Regions from separate parts of the Leptolyngbya sp. FACHB-711 genome, predicted to be linked through region 1. Evidence: predicted binding sites of a transcription regulator. Region 1 holds the regulator's gene; the other holds the start of a gene.
The links. The regulator NtcA, encoded in region 1, controls nitrogen genes in cyanobacteria. The targets are predictions, from matches to a motif close to TTTGTANNNNNNNNTACAAA.
Positions count from the first base shown of each region.

Region 1 (3,419 bases):
TTGCGGAACCTCACCCCCAAACTGGGTCATGATCAGGCGGCAGGCAGCTTGGATATTTTTGGCTTTGTTTCGATAAAAACCAGTCGATCGCACCAAAGATTCAATTTCAGCAACATCCGCATTGGCAAACGCCTCAGCATCAGGAAGGCGGCGAAAAAGGGCAGGCGTCACCTGATTCACCCGCTCATCGGTACATTGGGCAGACAGAATCGTAGCAACCATAAGCTGCACCGGCGTCTCATAGTCCAGCGTGCAGGGAGCTTCCGGGTAAAGCCGCTTCAGACGTACCAGAATTTCTAACGCCTGCTGTTTTCGGGCAGAAAGGCTGCGAAGTCTCACGATACAAAGGAAGTAGAGAAAAGGAAACGAGGTGATGGCTACACCGTCATACCAAAAGTGATGGCAGTTCGCGTAGCCCTTGGACAAGCTTGTACGCCCAACTCATCCTAACGTTCATGCTGCCCTGCGACTACTGGAAGAGTCTCTGGAAAATCGCAAGCTGAGTAGTATCGCGAACGATCAGGAAGATTCCTAATCCGAGCAGCAGTACCAGCCCGGTTTGCATCACGTTCTCTTGAATCCGATTGGGCAAAGGCTTACCGCGCAGTCCTTCCAGCAACAGAAACACAAGCTGTCCGCCATCCAGAGCCGGAAGCGGCAGAATATTGATAATCGCTAGGTTGATGCTGATGATTGCCGTGAAGGGAAACAGGCTTCCCGCGTTCGCTGCAACCAAGCCCGCGCCCTGCTCCACAATTTTGACGGGGCCGGCGACCTGCCCTGCCATCGAGGAGAAGTTGGTGATTAGACCAATAAATCCATTCACAGTGGCAAGAAACATTCCCTGAAACTGCTTTGCTGCCAGTCCCAGCACCTCAAAAACGCCATTGGGGCGGCGATACTGAGTTGCATTGATATTGGGGGCAAGCTGTACGCCGATTTTTGCGACGCCATCTTCTCCCGCTTTAGGGGTAATGCTGAGATCAAGCTGTTGATCGCCTCGCTGCACGGTAAATTCAACAGGCTGATCCGGACTGGTGCGAATCGTTTCCATTAGCGATTTAACGGCGTCCTGAGAGGCTCCCAGCGGCTGATCGTTGACTTCTAGGATAATGTCTCCTGCCTGAAGCCCTGCCCGTGCTGCCGGAGATTGTTGAGAAATGATTTCTGGAACTACGACGCCTGGTTGATAATCAAACTGTTCAGGAATGCCGATCGTTGTGAACTGCGCCACAAACACCAGATAGGCAAAAATCAGATTGGCGATCACGCCTGCACTAATTACAATGGCGCGATCGAGCACCGGACGGTTTTTCAGCAGATTTGGATCGTTGGGCGGAATTGTACTATCTGGGTCATCGTCGGGAAAGCCAACAAAGCCACCCAGCGGAATCGCTCGCAGCGCGTATTCGGTGCGCTCACCCTGATACTTCAGCAAAATCGGACCAAAGCCGATCGAAAATCGATTGACGTGAATTCCTTGCAGACGAGCTGCCAAAAAGTGCCCCAGCTCGTGAACCACAATTAACAGGGCGAGAACTGAGATTGTCGCTAATACTGACATAGACCCAGATTAATAAATAGAACCATCTGTAGTCCATTCTAAAGGGCGGTGAGGATTACTACTTCTACCCTGAGGGTTGGGTGGGGGAGGGGGAGATGAGGGGTGAATGGTTATCAGTGTATTTGGCTAACTCAGGTTTTGTTGGAATCGCAAGCTTTCTCCGTTCGGCAACGTTTGTTCGCGTCCGATCGCAAGCCTCCTGTTCCTCTTCTCCAGAAGCATTCGCTTAGGATGAGGTTACTTGGGAAATGAAAGTTCTATCCCTTGTCCTTCCTGTCCTTCTGGGGGCATGGGTGTTTTGAACAGCGACACAGCTAACTTTAAGTGAACTGCTGGCTGAGCGTGACTGGATTGTGAACGGTAATTCTTTTCTTGTGGATCGAAATCATTTGATCCTGACGCAGATCGCCGAGCAGCCGAGTCACAGTGACCCGCGTTGAGCCGATCGCTTCCGCAATTGCCTGATGAGATAGTTTAAGGTCGATCGTAATGCCCTCGGTGGTGGGCATGCCGAAGTCGCGGCAAAGAATCAGCAGGAAGCTGACTAGACGTGATCCCATGTCGCGATGCGCCAGCGTTTCGATCATCATCTCGGTTTGCAGAATTCGGGAGGATAACCCTTGCAGCATCAGCATACAGAGATCGGGGTTTTCCTTCAGGGCTTTCTCGACTTGCTCGATCGGCACAGACAGCAGCTCAACGGGCGTAAAGGCAACGGCATGATAGAAGCGATCAGCACGTTGCCCGGTGATGAGCGACAGAACGCCAAACACGCTGTTTTCACGGAGAAGCGCGACCGTAATTTCCTCACCTGCTTCATACACGCGAGATAGTTTGACTGCCCCTTTTTGCAGGAAGTAAACTCGCTCGGCAGGGTCGCCGGGAAAGAAGATTGTTTTGCCACGATCGTAGGCTTCAACAACAGGTGGAAAAGCACTCCCGCTTAATTGACGAAAGACGTTTGCCAATGGCTTATTTGGTGCAGCTACCATATCCCTTCCCCCAGCCCGCCTTTGAAGATTTCATCTTACCGCCACCTGCTACCAATAAGATCATTCGTTCTAGCCCAATTGGTTCTAACCGACTTTTTACCCCCTGTCCTTCACTCTGGTGTGGAGCAAGTAGGGTTAAGCCAAATGGGATATCGGAACTTCTGTGATAGCTTTCTGACTTTAAATTACTAAACTTAACTCTGAGCGGATTTTTTGTATTAAGTAATACATATCTAGCCCAATCTTGGTCTAAGTGCTGAAAAAGTCAGATTTTAAGGCGAAATAGGGGCAAAAAGTTCCTGTTAAAACCGACTGACTGAGACTGATATTGCTCCAGCAGCTCAAGACAATGCTTCCAAAATTGGATTTGCGAGGGTCAGCAGTGCCAGTTTTGTGAAGGATGTTTTCTAATGCTCTATTTCCCAATTAAATATCACCATTGATTCTGCTGAAGGGGAAACGGCTTCGCATTGTTGTCTGGCGAAACGTTGTCTTCTCCTGGCTAACAGGCTCCCCGACGATTAAGCACAACCTGGATAGTTTTGAAAATCAGCCCTAAATCATAAGCGATCGACCAGCGTTCCTGATAGCGCAAATCTAATTTCACGATTTCCTCAAAATCGGTTACGGTTGATCGACCATTTGCCTGCCATTCTCCCGTGATACCTGGCTTTACCTCTAGCCGCTGCCAGTGGTGAGCTTTGTAGCGGCTCACTTCATTTAGCGTAGGCGGGCGGGTTCCAACCAGGCTCATCTCGCCGCGTAGCACGTTCCAGAATTGTGGCAGCTCGTCTAGGCTAGTACGCCGCAGGAATCGTCCTACTCGCGTAATACGAGGATCGCAATCGTTCTTAAAGATGTAG
Region 1 covers NZ_JACJOR010000358.1:15,158-18,576, reverse strand. The annotation lists gene nth (endonuclease III) at 1-426, opposite strand, end outside; gene rseP (RIP metalloprotease RseP) at 470-1,564, opposite strand; gene ntcA (global nitrogen regulator NtcA) at 1,885-2,556, opposite strand; gene H6F80_RS14840 (sugar transferase) at 3,059-3,419, opposite strand, start outside.

Region 2 (3,419 bases), on a different contig from region 1:
TGGCAAGTCTGCTGTCGCTGATTCACATTCGCGCCCTGCGGCTGTCTCAACGCTGCTTTCAGGGGCAAATTGCCGGACTGGAATGGATCGGTCAAATTCCCCAACCGTTCCATCCGGTCATTGGCGGAGCCGTGCTGGGGTTGGTTGCTCTGAAGCTGCCGCAAATTTTGGGCGTGGGCTATGAAACCGTTGAGTCGATGCTGCAAGACGTGCAGTTTCCGCTTCCGTTGGTGGTAGCTCTGCTAGTGATGAAGCTGATTATGACGGCGATTAGCTTTGGCAGTGGCTTTGTGGGCGGGGTGTTTGCGCCTGCGCTGTTCCTGGGGGCATCGCTGGGATCAGTTTACGGGAAGGTTTTGGCGATCGGCTTACCGATGCTGCACGACTACATGGCTTCTCCTCCGGCTTATGCGATGGTGGGCATGGCGGCATTTCTGGCGGCGAGTGTGCGTGCCCCGCTGACGGCAATTTTGCTGCTGTTTGAACTCACCAACGATTACCGGATTGTGTTGCCTCTGATGGCAGCAGTAGGCTTGAGCATCTGGACGGCTGAATATTTGGAGCCGAAAGTCGTGATTGACAACGCGGCACAGAATGAACCTGTTGAAGCTGTTCTCCATCCTGATGTGTCTCGCCTCACCGTTGCAGACGTCATGCACCCGGCTCCGCTTCAGCTCAGGAGCGATTTTACCCTGGCGATCGCCGCCCAACAATTTGTCCAGTATCGCTGTCACAGTGCCCTGGTTATTGACGCTGAGAATCAGCTTGTCGGCATCTTCACCCTGAATGACATTACCCGCATAGTGACGCGATCGAAATCTGCTGAAGACCGCATCATGCTATTACAGCAGCCGATCGCTGATCTTTGCACCACTAAAATGGTCTACGCTTATCCCGATGAATCCCTGACGGAAGCCACCGATCGCATGACCACCAGAGGACTGCATCAGCTTCCCGTTGTCGATCGGGATCATCCCCAGCAGGCGATCGGACTCCTAACCCAGGCAGATATCGATCTTGCTGCCAGCCTCGCCCAAACCCGCCAGGTATTAGAACAATACGGCCCTCCCCAGCCAGAAGCACTTGCCTTGCTGAATTAATTGACTCCTTCACTCCCCCCAAACCTGACAAAACACCGATCGCCGCCTTGGACCATCCAGCTCAAACAGCAGTACCGCTTGGTAGGTTCCCAGGGTCAGCTTGCCGTTTGCGATCGGGACAATCTCGCTGGTGCTGAGCGTCATTGCCATCAAGTGAGCGTGGGCGTTCACTGGCTCGTCGGGGGGAATGTTGGGGCGCAGGTGCAGATCGTTGTGCAGGTAGGGATCGGCTTCGGGAGCGAGTTTTCGCAGATAGGCTTTCACATCCTGCATCAGGCGCGGCTCGAATTCATTGATGGCTAAAGCGGTGGTGGTGTGGCGCGAAAAGATTAACGCCTGTCCGTTTTGAAGGTTCGATTTTGAAACGATCGCCTGAATGTGTGCCGTAATGTCGTACACTTCGATTCCGGCTGTGGTTTCTAGTTCAATAATGTGATTGACGATCGCCATCGCCTCGTTCCTCACGCGAATGCACTGGACAGCTTGCTTTCTAATATTCTGAGGGGAATGTGCTGAAAATGAAATCGGATATTGAGCTTTACTTCAGTGCTGCTTTAAGGAGAATTGAAATTGATTAAAGCTGTATATCGCCTCATGAATCGCAGATTATTCAGTAGAAAATAAGAGGAATTGTCTCCGCTAAGCAAACCGTAGCTTATACTACAAAATTATTTTTGGTAGCGGTGATAGAAACAGTCAGGCAACCCAGCCTGCAATGCACTAAGAACTAAGGGAGCTTACAAAGTCCATGAAAAAAGTTGAAGCAATCATTCGTCCTTTTAAACTTGATGAAGTCAAGATCGCGCTGGTGAATGCCGGGATTGTTGGGATGACGGTTTCTGAAGTACGCGGCTTTGGTCGGCAGAAGGGACAAACCGAACGCTATCGCGGCTCTGAATACACGGTTGAATTTCTGCAAAAGCTAAAAGTTGAAATCGTTGTCGAAGACGATCAGCTAGACATGGTGGTAGACAAAATCATCTCGGCTGCACGAACTGGGGAAATCGGCGACGGTAAAATCTTCATCTCCCCTGTCGATCAAATTGTGCGAATTCGGACAGGGGAAAAGAACCAGGAAGCGATTTAAGATTCCGGGTTGATTTCTTTAAGCTGAGGCAAGAGTGCCTCAAATGCTTTCCCCCGGTGGCTGACGCGATGTTTCAGTTCCGGGGGCATTTCAGCAAAAGTCATGCCTGCTTCCGGCACGTAAAAAATCGGGTCATAGCCAAAGCCGCCTGAACCTCGCGGCGCGCTGATAATTTCTCCCACGCAAATCCCCTCGGTGTGCAGGGCGATCGATCCATCGGGACGTGCCAGCGCGATCGCACAAACAAACTGCGCCTGTCGATGCGAAGCAGTTCCTCCTGCAGGAGAATCAGGCTGATGGTCTAATTCTCGCAAAAGCCGCGCAATTCGATCGGCATCAGTATCAGCATAGCGGGCAGAGTAAATTCCCGGTGCGCCGTTTAGCGCATTGACCATCAAGCCTGAATCATCGGCGATCGACCATTGCCCCAAAGCTTTTGCCACCTGAGACGCTTTCAAACAGGCATTTTCTAAAAAGGTGGTTCCGGTTTCTTCGATTTCCAATGCTTTGGGCTTCAGGCTCAGCTTCCACGGCAACGATGGATCGGTGAGGTATGCCTGCATTTCCGTTAACTTACCGGGATTACTGGTGGCAACGACGAGAAGAGTCATAGCAAAGAGAAGCGGTTCTTGAAAGGTCTTATTGGGGATCATAGGGGATCGTATTTGCTTCTAGCCAATCGATTGCGATTTGTTTTAAAGCGGTTTGTCGATCGCGGCTTCAATCTCAGTGCAAAATTGCTTCATGATGACCTGTTCGTGAATCTTAATTCGTGAATCCTCAACGGACTGGGAAGCCGTAGATAGTCATCAGACTCTAGTTTTTTTGCGCTTTCTGAATTGTGTCTTTCAGATTGCGTTCTTTCAGATTGCGTCTTCCAGTTTCAATCAGCAGCGGCGTCGTCTTCTGAATCAGCCGCTTGAAAGTCATTCTGGCTAACCGTGACCGATTTACCTGTCTGTTGATTGAGACAGGCAAACAGCTTGTGATTAAGTGTAACCATTTCGTTTACCCTATCTCAAACTTTGACGACTAAAGCCATTCCTCACGACTTTCTCAACGAAGTTCGGAAATACTACAGGATGAAACTGATTTTTGCTACTTTGTAACTCAAAATCAGCCGTGAGACGCAAGAAGTTCGCTGCGATCGGATTTAGGTTTGCACTAGGTAAACGCTTCAATTTTCCTTCTAGTCCCATTTCTTTGTACTGGAAACCCTCCTGATACGGAAT
Region 2 covers NZ_JACJOR010000337.1:64-3,482, reverse strand. The annotation lists gene H6F80_RS13870 (chloride channel protein) at 1-1,100, shown strand, start outside; gene H6F80_RS13865 (secondary thiamine-phosphate synthase enzyme YjbQ) at 1,110-1,550, opposite strand; gene H6F80_RS13860 (P-II family nitrogen regulator) at 1,849-2,187, shown strand; gene rdgB (RdgB/HAM1 family non-canonical purine NTP pyrophosphatase) at 2,184-2,798, opposite strand.
Region 2: a site for NtcA is predicted at 1,748-1,767, ahead of H6F80_RS13860 (P-II family nitrogen regulator). Genes of this name have one in related genera too.